3 regions of the Geobacillus sp. GHH01 genome follow, and region 1 is predicted to be linked to each of the others. Evidence: riboswitches for the same ligand, from Rfam matches in the RefSeq annotation. Region 1 holds a riboswitch; each other region holds the start of a gene.
The links. Region 1 has a riboswitch for cobalamin ahead of GHH_RS09115 (ferredoxin). Riboswitches for the same ligand answer to the same signal wherever they lie in the genome.
Positions count from the first base shown of each region.

Region 2: another riboswitch for cobalamin. It lies ahead of GHH_RS11585 (ABC transporter substrate-binding protein); the one in region 1 lies ahead of GHH_RS09115 (ferredoxin).
Region 3: another riboswitch for cobalamin. It lies ahead of GHH_RS04235 (ribonucleoside-diphosphate reductase subunit alpha); the one in region 1 lies ahead of GHH_RS09115 (ferredoxin).

Region 1 covers NC_020210.1:1,837,522-1,842,027, reverse strand. Annotated here, with positions in the region: gene GHH_RS09145 (glycerophosphodiester phosphodiesterase family protein) at 1-409, opposite strand, end outside; tRNA gene GHH_RS09140 (tRNA-Gln) at 586-657, shown strand; gene rraA (ribonuclease E activity regulator RraA) at 915-1,400, shown strand; gene GHH_RS09130 (hypothetical protein) at 1,452-1,706, shown strand; gene GHH_RS09125 (retropepsin-like aspartic protease) at 1,696-2,076, shown strand; partial or broken gene GHH_RS09120 (S-adenosylmethionine--2-demethylmenaquinone methyltransferase) at 2,094-2,234, shown strand; cobalamin riboswitch at 2,295-2,489, shown strand; gene GHH_RS09115 (ferredoxin) at 2,670-3,044, shown strand; gene GHH_RS09110 (High-affinity nickel-transporter) at 3,047-3,754, shown strand; gene cobJ (precorrin-3B C(17)-methyltransferase) at 3,756-4,506, shown strand, end outside.
Region 2 covers NC_020210.1:2,358,194-2,362,699, reverse strand. Annotated here, with positions in the region: gene GHH_RS11595 (GNAT family N-acetyltransferase) at 1-216, shown strand, start outside; partial or broken gene GHH_RS19735 (IS982 family transposase) at 1,197-1,605, shown strand; gene GHH_RS11590 (NUDIX hydrolase) at 1,728-2,195, shown strand; cobalamin riboswitch at 2,265-2,464, shown strand; gene GHH_RS11585 (ABC transporter substrate-binding protein) at 2,605-3,564, shown strand; gene GHH_RS11580 (iron ABC transporter permease) at 3,551-4,506, shown strand, end outside.
Region 3 covers NC_020210.1:823,885-828,390, reverse strand. Annotated here, with positions in the region: gene GHH_RS04235 (ribonucleoside-diphosphate reductase subunit alpha) at 1-1,966, opposite strand, end outside; cobalamin riboswitch at 2,021-2,216, opposite strand; gene asnB (asparagine synthase (glutamine-hydrolyzing)) at 2,419-4,326, opposite strand.

The sequences.
Region 1 (4,506 bases):
CATCAAGCGTCGGGATGCGCTCGCCGGCAAAGCGTGGATGAAACCACGACCCGGCATCCAGCCGCCTCAGTTCAGCGAACGAAAAATCATTTACCCGCCACGGAGCACGGCGCGGGTAGACCGTTTCGGCATTTGTCGTCCGGGCGAGCGTCGCATCATGCAGAGCAACGAGCTTCCCGTCTTTGGCTGCGCGCACATCGACTTCGATATAGTCCGCCTGCATGCGGGCGGCAAGGCGGTAGGATGAGAGCGTATGCTCCGGCGCGTATCCGGACGCGCCGCGGTGGGCGATGACGGCGGTTTTCGGCTGGCTGGATGGCTGCCAGGCAGCCGCGGCCGCTAAGACGATCGGCAACGATAACAAAAACAATGTGCAAAGATAGAAGCGAAAAACCGTGATCCGGCGCATATACATCTCTCCCCTTCCAGTTATCATATCGGGAAAACAAGTGCGAGGGAAAAACGAGGTGATATAGTGGGGAAAGGATGCTTGTACCGATAGTTTCGCACATCAAGCAAAGGGATATTCAGTTTGATGCATAAAGTGCGTTATCATGCCGCATACTGTAAACGACAACAAAACGTTGGGCTATAGCCAAGCGGTAAGGCAACGGACTTTGACTCCGTGATGCGCTGGTTCGAATCCAGCTAGCCCAGCTGAACGTCTGGTCAAACCGGAGGGGCTTTGAGCCGGTGAAAACGGTCTCCGCTATATATCGGCGCGGGGCCGTTTTTTATGGTTTCAATGCGATCGGTGGAATACATCGAAGCGATTGACGGCCACACAATGGTTTGGTTCACATCGCCGCGTTCGTGTCAGTCGTTCGAATGAAAGATCGTCGACAAAAAACTGCTGAGGCAGAAGGATTTTGGCGAATGACGGCGAATGCAAAACATGAAAGGGGAGAGCGACAATGAAAACAGCCGATTTATGCGATCAATTTTTAGACGAGTTGCAAGTATGCGAGTTGCCGTTCCAATCGTACGGCGGAAAGCGGGCATTTTCCGGGCCGATTGCGACGGTCGATGTGTTTGAAGACAACGTCCTTGTCCGAGAAGCGCTGGAGACGGTGCCGCCGGGGACGGTGCTCGTGGTCGATGGAAAAGGCTCGCGCCGCGTCGCGCTATTAGGCGACCGGCTGGCGCAAATCGCTTGCGAGAGGGGGCTTGCTGGCGTCATCATCCACGGCTGCATCCGCGATTCAGCGGAAATTGGCGCCATGCCGATTGGCGTGATGGCGATCGGCACATGCCCGGTGAAAAGCAAAAAAGAGGGAAAAGGCTCACGCGACGTTGCGCTCGAGTTTGGCGGCGTCCGCTGGGAGCCAGGGGCGTACGTGTACGCTGATGCGGACGGCGTTGTCGTCGCCAACAAAGATTTGTTGGCGAAAAATGGTTGACGGCTGCGGTCGAGTCTCGTTCAATACAACGAACAGGTTGAGGCGATGGAGATGGAATGGCAGGAAGTGCGTTCATTGTATCCAAATCAATTTGTGAAATTACAAGTATTAAAGTCCCATTTAGAGGGAGATCAAGAAATCATTGAAGAGGTGGCTGTTATCGGAACGGTTTCGGACAAGGATGCAACTCGTGAGTTGCTGCAATCGAAAGGGAATCAGCTTGTTTATCATACTAGCCACAAGGAGATTGTTTTAAAAGTTCGGGGAGCGATTGGCCTGAGAGGGAAATTTCATTATGCAGATTGAATATCGTGAAGGCTTGCTGTTTGCATCGATCGAAATCGTTTATCAAGGAAGGTCTAAGTTGATTCATAATATGGTGATTGATACTGGTGCGGCGAAAACAGTGATTTCTCAAAATGCAGTAGAAGATATTCATTTGCGGGTAGAGCCGGGCGATCGTATTGTGGCTTATTACGGAATCGGTGGGAAAGAGTACGCGTTTACAAAAAAATTAGACTGTATTCAGCTAGATTCTTTCCAGCTAAGAGAGTATGAAATTGATTTTAGCGGGATGGACTATGAGGGGATTAACGGTTTGTTAGGATTGGATATATTGCTGGGCGCTGGATTTGTCTTAGACCTGGACAAGTTGGAGATGTATCGTTCTGGTTGAAATGGAACGCCCGCTCGAAATGCCAAAAAGAAGGAAAAGGCGCCCGCGACGTTGCGCTCGAGTTTGGCGGCGTCCGCTGGGAGCCAGGGGCGTACGTGTACGCTGATGCGGACGGCGTTGTCGTCGCCAACAAAGATTTGTCGGCAAAAAACGGTTGACGGCAACGCATTGGTTGTACTACGATGAAAACGGATGCTTGTTCCATGACAGCGCATATATGGCGGTAAGACAAACAAGGTGCCTAAGCCTGCTTAAGGGCTTGGGTGAAAAGGGAAGCCCGGTGAAAATCCGGCACGGTGCCCGCCACTGTGATGGAGAGCTTTGCGGCAACAAGTCACTGAAGGATGCTTCGGGAAGACGCCGCCAAGCGATGATCCTAAGTCAGGAGACCTGCCTTGTTTGGATCGGACGGATGCCTACGGGACTATAGGCAGACGTGCGGGAGAATGACGGCTTTAGGGGCCCTGTTTGGGCCGTTTACGGCTTTCGTATACATTTTTCTGCACCTCTGCTGTAGAGGTGCTTTTTCTTTTGTCGAAAAACCGTCCGTCTGCCGCATTTCATTCTACCATTCTAGCAAAAGGGGGGATTTGGTGGCGACGTGGGATTTGCGGGGAATGAAGCATCATGTGCTCATTTGCAACGGAGGGACGTGCCTCCGCCATGGCGGAGATGACGTGACAACCGCGGTGCGCGAGGAAATCGCCCGCCTTGGGCTTGACGACGCTGTCCATACAACAAGGACGCGCTGCAACGGACGCTGTCAAGATGCGTGTGTGATGATCGTCTACCCGGATGGCGTCTGGTACCGGTTGATGACACCGGAGAAGGCAAAAGAGGTCGTCCATCGCCATTTGCAAAACGGCGAGCCGCTTCGCGCGTGGGCGACGTATGAATACCGTGAAGACGGGTTGACCCGTCTTGGTGGGACGGAGTCGGTTATTGGCGTTCGAAAGAGGAGGACGTAATGATGGAATGGGCCAGTTATGTAATGTTAGCGATATTTCTCGGCATGCGTCATGGGATGGACAGCGACCATGTCGCGGCCATTGCGGATATGGTCGGAAGCGAGTCGCGGCGAAGACAGCAGTTGGCGCTCGGAATCATGTACGCTATTGGACACGGAGCAATCGTGTTTGTCATGGGGGTGGCGGCGCTCATGGTCGGCGCCCGGCTTCCCGAGTCGTCAGCCGCCGCCATTGAGCTCTTAGTTGGCGTTACGCTTGTGCTTCTTGGCGGGATGATGCTTTTTTCTCTTTTTCGGCGGGGTGAGGTGAAAAGCCGGTTTCAGCTCCTTTATGAGTTCGGCCATACGGTTACTCGATGGCTGCGGGGAAGGCGGGAAATGGACAGTTGCCGTTCTTTTTCGCATGTTGGTTGGGCTGGCGCCTTGATCATCGGCATCATTCATGGCATTGGCGTCGAAAGCCCGACCCAGCTAGCCATTATCACCCACGCGGTCGGAAAAGTGCGTGTGAGCGCCGCTGTCCTTCAGCTTGTGCTGTTTGTCGCCGGCTTGCTCATTGCGACGATTGCTACAGCGGCTGGATTATCGTGGGGATTTTGGAAAGCAAAGCAGCGGGAACGACTGTTTTATGTCCTTGGTGCGGTCACAGGGATTTACAGCATATGGTTAGGGATGTCGATGATAATCGAGATATGGAGAGGGGGGCTGTAAAGTGGGCGGCAAATTGCTCATTGTCGGCTTTGGCCCGGGAAGCGTCGACCATATGACGAAACGGGCTCGGGAAGCGATTGAAGAAAGCGACGTCATCATTGGCTACAAAACGTACATCGAACTTGTGCGCGATCTGATTGTCGGAAAGGAAATCATCAGCACGGGCATGACGGAAGAGGTGAGCCGCGCCCAAGCGGCGGTGAAATGGGCGGAGCGCGGCAAAACGGTCGCCGTCATTTCAAGCGGTGACGCCGGGTTGTACGGCATGGCCGGGCTCGTGTATGAAGTGCTGATCGAAAAAGGGTGGACGAAAGACAGCTCGATTGAAGTCGAAGTCATCCCCGGCATTTCCGCGATCCATTCGTGCGCCGCGCTGCTTGGCGCACCGATTATGCACGATGCGTGCACGATCAGCTTGAGCGACCATTTGACGCCGTGGGAGCTGATTGAAAAGCGGATTGACGCCGCCGCCGCGGCCGATTTTGTCATCGCGCTTTACAACCCGAAAAGCGGACGGCGCACTAGACAGATTGTGGAAGCACAGCGCATCCTGCTCCGCCATCGGTCTCCGGAAACCCCGGTCGGTCTGGTGAAAAGCGCGTACCGCGAGCGGCAGCATATCGTCCTCACCGACTTGGCGCATATGCTTGACCATGAGATCGGCATGTTGACGACGGTGATTATCGGCAACTCAACGACATTCGTCCATGACGGCGTGATGATCACGCCGCGCGGCTACCAGCGCAAGTATC
Region 2 (4,506 bases), 520 kb from region 1:
GAATTTGGTTTTGACAAGATGGAATTAAACAGAATTGAGGCATTTGCTATGATTGAAAATGTTCAATCTTTAAGAGTTTTACAAAAGTTAGGGATGCAATTTGAAGGGGTTATGAGAGAACATTGGTATATTAAAGGTAAATTTAGGGATATGGCTATATACTCTATTCTAAAACGAGATTATTTTAAATCAAGGAACGGGTTGCAAAACGCATAACGGATGAATAAAGGGACACAAAAAATCCACTCTTATTGGGAATCATATACAGTTACTAAAAAACTTCAAAGGGGTGACACTATCAAGAGTTCCAATTCTTTGATCGAATACACCGATGAAATCGATCCTCTTTTAGAGGCTTTATTTCGATGCATCGATCAACTTTTTTCTGGAAATACCTTATGTGGCGGGAAGATCACAGGTGTCTAAAAAGGTAATTGATTAAATGTTTATTTTGGAAAACGTGCTTTACGATCGATTCTTTGTAGCAGTTGATGAACATCTTCCGCTGTTTTTGCTATTTTTGATGTATTTATGAGTCTCTCATCTGTCCACCTTTTCAAGGACCAGCCGATGCTTTCAAAAGTAAGAATTTTCTGATGTTCATCATCATCTCTTAAACGATGTATGTGTTTAATCTCTGAAAGTGATCATGGTGGATGGTACGGCCCTTTGAAACATTCTTGTAGTATGATCTCCAAACAAAATGGGTCATTTCAACTCGGTATTACTAGTTTAAAGGTATAAAGAACGGTTGAACAAGTGAGAATTCTTTTTGTTTTCTCGATTAACCGCTGGAATAGTGGAGAAACAAAAGGTGCCTATGGTTATGTGATTGCTGTCTTCTTGAAAACTGGATTTGAAAAGTGTCTGTTTGATCTCCATAATGCGTTGAATGGATATTTGATCAATTAAAGATTAACGGGGTAGAGCAGCCGCGTTGGTATAGATTTCATTGCTATCTGTTACATGTACAATTATAAATCATTATTGGAAATTTTTAATTTACACTCTATTTTTACCGCGTTATCAATTATAAGAAGAAGTTAAATTCTGAATATATATAAAAAGATATGTATTGCATGATGTTTAGTTACCCGTGGTGCTAGATAAAATCAGACGAGCATAAAAATAGTCCTTGTATGAAAATCTCCTTTTAAAATGAAAGTGCTCATCTAACATTAGAAAGGAGAAATCCCATACAAGAGCGTCTTCATTTTACAACGGATCAAGCGGAAATTCAAAAGCAATATACGGCGATCTTGTTCTTGGTATCAGCGCAACTGTCTGGCGGCTCTAAATGTATTGTAGCGCTGAAATCGTCATTTGTTAAAGCAAGGAAATGGGTCATAATCGCCATTCATATTCTTGGAAAGTTGTTTTGTTTTACTTCGGAACGAGCAGGGTATCAGTATGTCATTGGAAACTTATTCACTAGGGAGATGTTCCCTGAACGCTCTCGATATAACTGTTGTTGTCGGTTGCTCCGTTTTTCCGTTAAATAGAGTTTTTCTAATAGATCCGTCACCAACTAGCGAGGCACGGACAACATCATGCCTATGCTGTTGTGGAGATCTTGTCCCTCTTGCGCTGTGTCATCACGTGAGGCGTTAATGTTCAACTAGCACCACGGATTTTCCTTATTTTTTTCAAGATGGCAGTATAGATGGGGCAGCTGCTTTTTTTCTGCAGGAGAGGGCTAGGATCATTCCGCGATGTAGGAGGAGAGCTTGATGGATAAACACCAACAAGCCATTATCACCGTTTCAGCCTATATTACGAATGACACGGGAGAGGTTTTGCTTGTTAAAAGCTATGACCGCTCCGATACGTGGGAAATGCCGGGTGGACAAGTTGAACCGGGCGAGCCGCTCGATCGGGCCGTTCATCGTGAGGTGCATGAAGAGACTGGCGTTGACATCCGTCTCATTGGGGTCAGCGGCGTGTACTACAATGAAACTAAAAATATCATAAACATTGCATTTAAAGCGACATATGTGAAAGGAAACGTTTTTCCCCAGCCTGAGGAAATTCAAGAGGCGAAGTTTGTGTTGATCGATGAGTCGAATATTGATGAATATGTGACATGGCCGCATTTGAAATCGCGGGTGCTCGATGCGATGAAAAGGGGATGCTCTGTTCCTTATGAAGCATGGGTCATGAATCCGTCTCGATTATCTGCAAGAGTGGGAAGGTGAAGTGCTGTAAATTCATAGTTGTCAAATGCTAAACGCTGCATTATTATAAAAATGTCCATATCCCATAACTGAATCCATTCGCAGCAAGGCGCCGAAAAGGCTTAATAGGGAATCCGGTGGGAATCCGGAGCTGTCCCCGCAACTGTCAATGCGGACGAAATGAAATCGCCACTGTACGGACGGATGGCTTGCGCTGTTTTCCGTACGGGAAGGCTTCAGAGTAGGATGAAGCATGAGCCAGTAGACCTGCCTTGCTTGCCGCAGTTTCCGAATCTTCGGGGGGTGAGACGCGGAAACAGTCGCATAGGGCATTGTTGTGCCCATTGGCGGTCTGTTTCGCGCTCATTCCCAGATTTAGGCGGAATGGGCGTTTTTTATTGTACATACATCACTGAAGGGGGAATGACGGATGAAACGTTGGACATGGCCGGCGGTGGTGGCGGTGTTCTTCCTTCTGGCCGCCGTGCTGGTCGGCTGCAGCGGTGGAGCCAATAGCAACGCCCAGCCAGCGAAAAAAGAAGAACCGAAAACGGAACAAGCGGCGTTTCCGGTGACGGTGAAAGACGGGCTTGGCGAGGATGTCACGATCAAAGCGGAACCGAAAAAGATCGTCTCGCTCATCCCAAGCAATACGGAAATCGCCTATGCGTTGGGGTTGGGCGATAAGATCGTCGGCGTCAGCGATTTTGACAATTACCCGGAAGACGTCAAAACGAAAACGAAAATCGGCGGCATGGAATTCAACGTCGAGAAAATCATTTCGCTCAAACCGGATCTTGTCTTGGCCCACGCGTCAAGCGCCCATAACTCGCGCGATGGCCTCAAGCAATTGAAAGACGCCGGCATCACCGTGCTTGTCGTGAATGACGCGAAGTCGTTCGACGATGTATATGCGTCCATCGACTTGATCGGCAAAGCGACCGGGACGACAGACAAAGCGAAGCAAGTGATTGATGAGATGAAAGAGAAGCTTGCGAAAATCAAAGAAAAAGCGAAACAAATCCCGGCGGACAAACAGGCCAATGTCTGGATTGAAGTGTCGCCGCCGCCGCAAATTTATACGGCCGGCAAAGGGACGTTTATGGATGAGATGCTTCAAGTGATTTCGGCGAAAAACGTCGCCGGCAGCTTGGAAGGCTGGCCGATGGTGACGGAAGAAAAAGCCGTGGCCTATAAGCCGGATGTCATCATCACGACATACGGCGGAGCGAAGCAAGTGTTGGCGCGCGCCGCTTGGAAAGACGTGCCGGCGGTGAAAAACAAGCGGGTGTATGACGTCAACACCGACTTAGTAAGCCGACCGGGTCCGCGCCTTGTCGAAGGGGTCGAGGAACTTGCCAAAGCCATTTACCCGGATGTGTTCAAGTAAAATGTGGATGTATATATTGGCCGTCACCGCGGCCGTGTTATCGCTTCTCGTAGGGATATCGACAGGATCGCTGTCGATTCCCTTTTCTTCTATTGTCCGCATTTTGGCGGCTGAATGGTTCGGAGCGGCGCTGCCTCGCCACATTCCGGCTGATTGGGTGCCGATCGTGATGGCGATCCGCTTGCCGCGCGTCGTGCTTGCGTTTTTGGTCGGGGCGTCATTGGCGCTGGCCGGGGCCGCGTTTCAAGGGCTGTTAAAAAATGCGCTCGCCGATCCGTACACGCTCGGTGTCTCGTCCGGCGCGTCGGTCGGGGCGGTGCTCGTCATCTTTCTCGGCTGGCAATGGCCGTTCTTTGGCACGTTTACGCTGCCGGTCGTGAGCATCTTGTTTGGCATGGCGACGCTTGCCGCCGTTTTGGCGTTCACTCGCGCTGTGGAGCGGCGCATGTCGGTTGAGACGATCATTTTAGCCGGCATTATCTTCGGCGCGTTTTTCAGCGCGTTCATTTCGCTCATGATCGCGTTGACCGGGGAAGAATTGCGGCAAATCATCTCATGGCTGATGGGAAGCGTCGCGATGCGCGGCTGGAAATACAGCGGGCTTTTGTTGCCGTTTTTTCTCATCGGCGCGGCGGTGCTTCTCGCCAACGGCCGCGAGTTGAACGCGTTTGCTTTTGGCGAGGCGGCGGCGCTTCATGTCGGCGTTGATGTTACGCGCCGAAAAGTCATCATTTTGACGGCGGCGGCGCTGCTCACCGGCGCGGCGGTGTCGGTGTCCGGGACGATCGGTTTTGTTGGGCTCGTTGTTCCGCATATGGTTCGGCTTGTGTGCGGGCCAAACTACCGGGTGCTGCTGCCGCTGTCGCTCTTGTATGGCGGGGCGTTTCTTGTGCTTGCCGATGTGGCGGCGCGGACGATCATCGAACCGCGCGAACTGCCGAT
Region 3 (4,506 bases), 1.0 Mb from region 1:
GCATCCCATAGCGGGCCACGTCTTGCTTCAGCCGATCCCAATCCAATTCACCGTGGCTTTCGTAGCCGCGCCGCTCAAAATAAGCGCCTGTCTGCCAATCCGATCCTGGAAACGCCGGGTAGCTCCCTTTCTCTTTGGCGAGCTCCATGCTCGCTTGAATCGCCAAATACGCGATCGTTTCATACAGCTCGTCGGCATAGCGGACCGCTTCGTCCGACTCCCAGCGAATGCCTTTTAACGCCAACAAATGATGCCAGCCAAAGGTTCCAAGCCCGACAGCGCGGTATTTTTGATTCGTCAGGCCGGCTTGCAGCACAGGGATATTGTTTAAATCAATGACATTATCGAGCATCCGCATTTGAATCGGGATCAGCCGCGCCAAAACGCCGTCGGTCACCGCCCGCGCCAAGTTGATCGACGATAAGTTGCAGACGACAAAATCGCCTGGGATTTTCTCAATGATGATCGTCCCATCTTTCACATATTGCCGCTTCGTCACTGTCGGGCTTTGGTTTTGCGCGATTTCCGTGCAAAGGTTGCTGCAGTAGATCATCCCGAGATGGCGATTCGGATTTTGCCGGTTCACTTCATCGCGGTAAAACATAAACGGCGTCCCCGACTCGAGCTGGCTGCGCATAATGCTTTTCATCACGTCGATCGCCGGCACTTTTTCTTTCGACAGTCTTGGTTCGTTGACACATTGCCAGTATTTCTCCCGAAAGCTGCCGCACCCTTTTTCCTCATCATAAAAATCTTCCAAGCTAAACCCCATCACCTTCCGCACTTCATGCGGATCAAACAAATACCAGTCGCCGCGCTGTTCGACTTGCTCCATGAACAAATCAGGGATGCAAACGCCGGTGAACAAATCATGCGTCCGCAGCCGTTCGTCACCGTTGTTGAGCCGCGCATCGAGAAACGCAAAAATGTCTTTATGCCATACATCCAAATAGACGGAAATGGCCCCTTTTCGCTGTCCTAACTGATCGACGCTCACCGCTGTATTGTTCAACTGCTTCATCCACGGGATGACGCCGGAGGAGACCCCTTTGAATCCTTTGATGTCGCTGCCGCGCGAACGGATTTTGCCTAAATAGACGCCGATGCCGCCGCCCGATTTCGACAAATTGGCGATGTCGGTGTTGCTGTCATAAATCCCTTGCAAGCTGTCATCGACCGTGTCGACAAAGCAGCTCGACAGCTGGCCGTATGACTTTCCGGCATTGGCAAGCGTCGGCGTCGCCACGGTCATGTATAAGTTGCTTAACGCCCAATACGCTTCCTTCACGAGCTCAAGGCGCCGCTTGGGTGGTTCATTCACCATTAGCGTCATGGCGATGACCAAAAACCGCTCCTGCGGCAATTCATACAGCCGCCGCTCATAATCGCGGGCCAAATACCGATCAGCGAGCGTGCGCAGCCCGATATACGTAAACAACAAGTCTTTGCCTGGATCAAGAAATGAGCCAGCCGTCTCGATCTCTTCTTTCGTATAACGCTCAAGCAATAGCGGGCTGTACACCCCTTGTTCTGTCAAAGAAACGATTAATGAATAAAAATCACCATATCGCTCGCGCGCATCGTACCCGCGCTGCCGCGCCGCCTCGCGGTACAGTTGCTGCAAATACAGCCGGGCGCACACAAATGTCCAGTCCGGCTCCTCCTCACTAATATACGACAGCCCTTCCAAAATGGCGGTTTGATACAGCTGCTCGAAGGTGACCATCTCTTTTCGGCTGAGAAGCTGCCATACACGTTCTTCATATTCCTCGAGCGACAAACGGACAAAGTCTGCCGCCGCCTGCTCCACCAACCTAGCAAACTCCTCGCGCGAAAATGATTTCTCTTTTCCTTGATCATCGACAACAATAGACTTCGTGGACACTGTCATTCGTTTCCCCTCTCCTCCATAAAAAAATCCGCTCGGGCAGGCGAGCGGATGAAACGACAGACGGAAAAAAGGCATACGAAACCCTTTTTCTTTTCCCCTATCGTTTCATCTTCTCACACCCCGAAGAACATGAAACGTTCCAAGCAAGGCAGGTCTCCTGACTCGTGCATCGTCCTACTTTGGGGCCTTCCCAGCGGCGCGCCGAATGGCTCTTGCCGCCAGTGGCCATCCCATTTCGTCCGCACATACAGTTGCGGGGGCAGTTCCGGATTCACACCGGATTCCCTATTAAGTCCTGATGGACACCATTGCTTGGCGCAACGATATATAGTTGTTTAAAAAAGAGAACAAAACAATATATAGTAGATGATCATCCTGATGGAACAAGCATATACCAAAACCGGGAGAATTGCAAGAGTGGGAGAAAGCAAATTTTCTCTTTCGCTTCGCCAAAGGCAAGGAAACTGTCCGCACCATCGAAAAAGGCGTTCTAGGTGTCGCCCTTAGAACGCCCTGTCGTTTCCCTGCTACGCCTCCAAAACAGACGCTGGCCGCTCCTCGTTTTGTACGGATTGAGCAAAATCGTACTTCTTTTCCACATAGACTTGATGCCAAACCATAAACGCCAAGACCGTCCACAGCTTGCGGCTATGATCCGCCTTGTGGCGGGCATGTTCATCCAGCAGCCGATAGAGCACGTCCTTATGGAACAGATGATCAGTTTCGCTTTCGTTGATGAGCTGTCTCGCCCAGTCATACATTTCGTTTTTCAGCCAGTGGCGAATCGGCACGGGAAACCCTAATTTTTTCCGGTTTAACACATGATCCGGTACGATGCCCTCGGCCGCTTTGCGCAAAATATATTTCGTCGTGCCGTTGGCTGTTTTCATGTCAGGGGCGATTTGCCTAGCAACCTCAAATACCTTTTTGTCTAAAAAGGGAACGCGCAGCTCAAGCGAATGGGCCATCGTCATTTTGTCCGCTTTGACTAAAATATCGCCCCTTAGCCATGTATGAAGATCAATATACTGCATCCGGTTGACGGGTGGGTAATGAAGCGTTTCGCGGTAAAAAGGAGCCGTCACCGCCGTATATTCGCGCCCCTCTTGGTACGTTTTGAGCAACGCCGCTTTTTCCTTTTCGCTATAGATTTTCGCATTGCCGACATACCGTTCTTCAAGCGGCGTCGTTCCGCGCTCCAAAAAGCTTTTTCCTTTCATTCCGTCCGGAAGCATCTTCGCGATCACCCGCAACACCGCTTTTACGATGTTTGGCATGCGCGCAAACAGCCGCAACGACTCTGGTTCGCGGTAAATGTTGTAGCCGCCAAACAGCTCGTCCGCCCCCTCGCCGGAAAGCACAACCGTGACATGCTTTCTCGCCTCACGAGCGACAAAATACAGCGGCACAGCCGCAGGATCGGCAAGCGGATCGTCCATATGCCACATAATTTTCGGCAGCTCTTCCATATACTCCTGCGGTGAGATGACATAGCTAATGTTGTCTACCCCAAGCTTCTCTGCGGTTTCTTTTGCGACATCGATTTCACTGAACCCTTCCCGCTCAAACCCGACGGAAAATGTCTTCAGGTGCGGATGGAATTGTTTCGCGATGGCGACGATGAACGATGAATCAATGCCTCCCGACAAAAACGCACCGACCGGCACATCGCTGCGCATATGGACGTTGACCGAATCAAACAGCGCATCGCGGATTTGCTTGACAAGCTCCTCTTCCGATTGGCGAATGGGCTCGAAGGATGCCTTCCAATAACGATGAATGGTGAGCGGTTTTCCGACTTTTTTCTTGAGATAATGCCCCGGCTCCAGCTTGTAAATGCCGGCCGACATCGTCAGCGGCTCAGGGACATATTGGAATGTTAAATAATGCTGCAGGGAATCACCGTTTGGCGATTCCTGTCTGAGGGCCAGCAAGATGCTTTTCTTTTCCGAAGCGAAAAATGTGCGATCTCCTTGCTCCGCATAAAAAAACGGCTTAATGCCGAACGGATCCCGCGCCGCAAACACCGTTTTCTCTTGCTTGTCCCAAATGACAAACGCAAACATCCCGCGCAGCTTTTCGACCGCTTTTTCTTTTTCCGCGCTGTAAAGGGCAACAATCACCTCGGTATCCGAATGCGTCGCAAACGAATATCCTTTCGCCGCCAGCTCTTCCCGCAATTCAAGATAGTTGTAAATTTCCCCGTTAAAAATGATCCAATATCGATCGTTTTCATAAGACAGCGGCTGATGTCCCGCCTCCAGATCGATGATGCTCAAACGCCGAAAACCAAAACTCACGTAGTCATCAAAAAAATACCCCTCATCGTCGGGGCCGCGATGGGTAATCAGGCGGTTCATCTCCACCAACGTTGTTTTCCATGTTTGCTCAATCGCTCTTGGGCGATCATGAATACAGCCAATAAAACCGCACATGGCGATGATTGTCCCCCCACTTTGCTAAGAAGAATCCAAAAACAACACCAAAAACCTTTTTGTTTAAAACTAAAATGATTTATACAAAGACACTTTCATTCTATCGTACACAACATCAAGTTTCAAAAACAATCTGTTTCCATTTTTTCAGGAAAACTGCTTGCAAGATTTTCAGTTTCT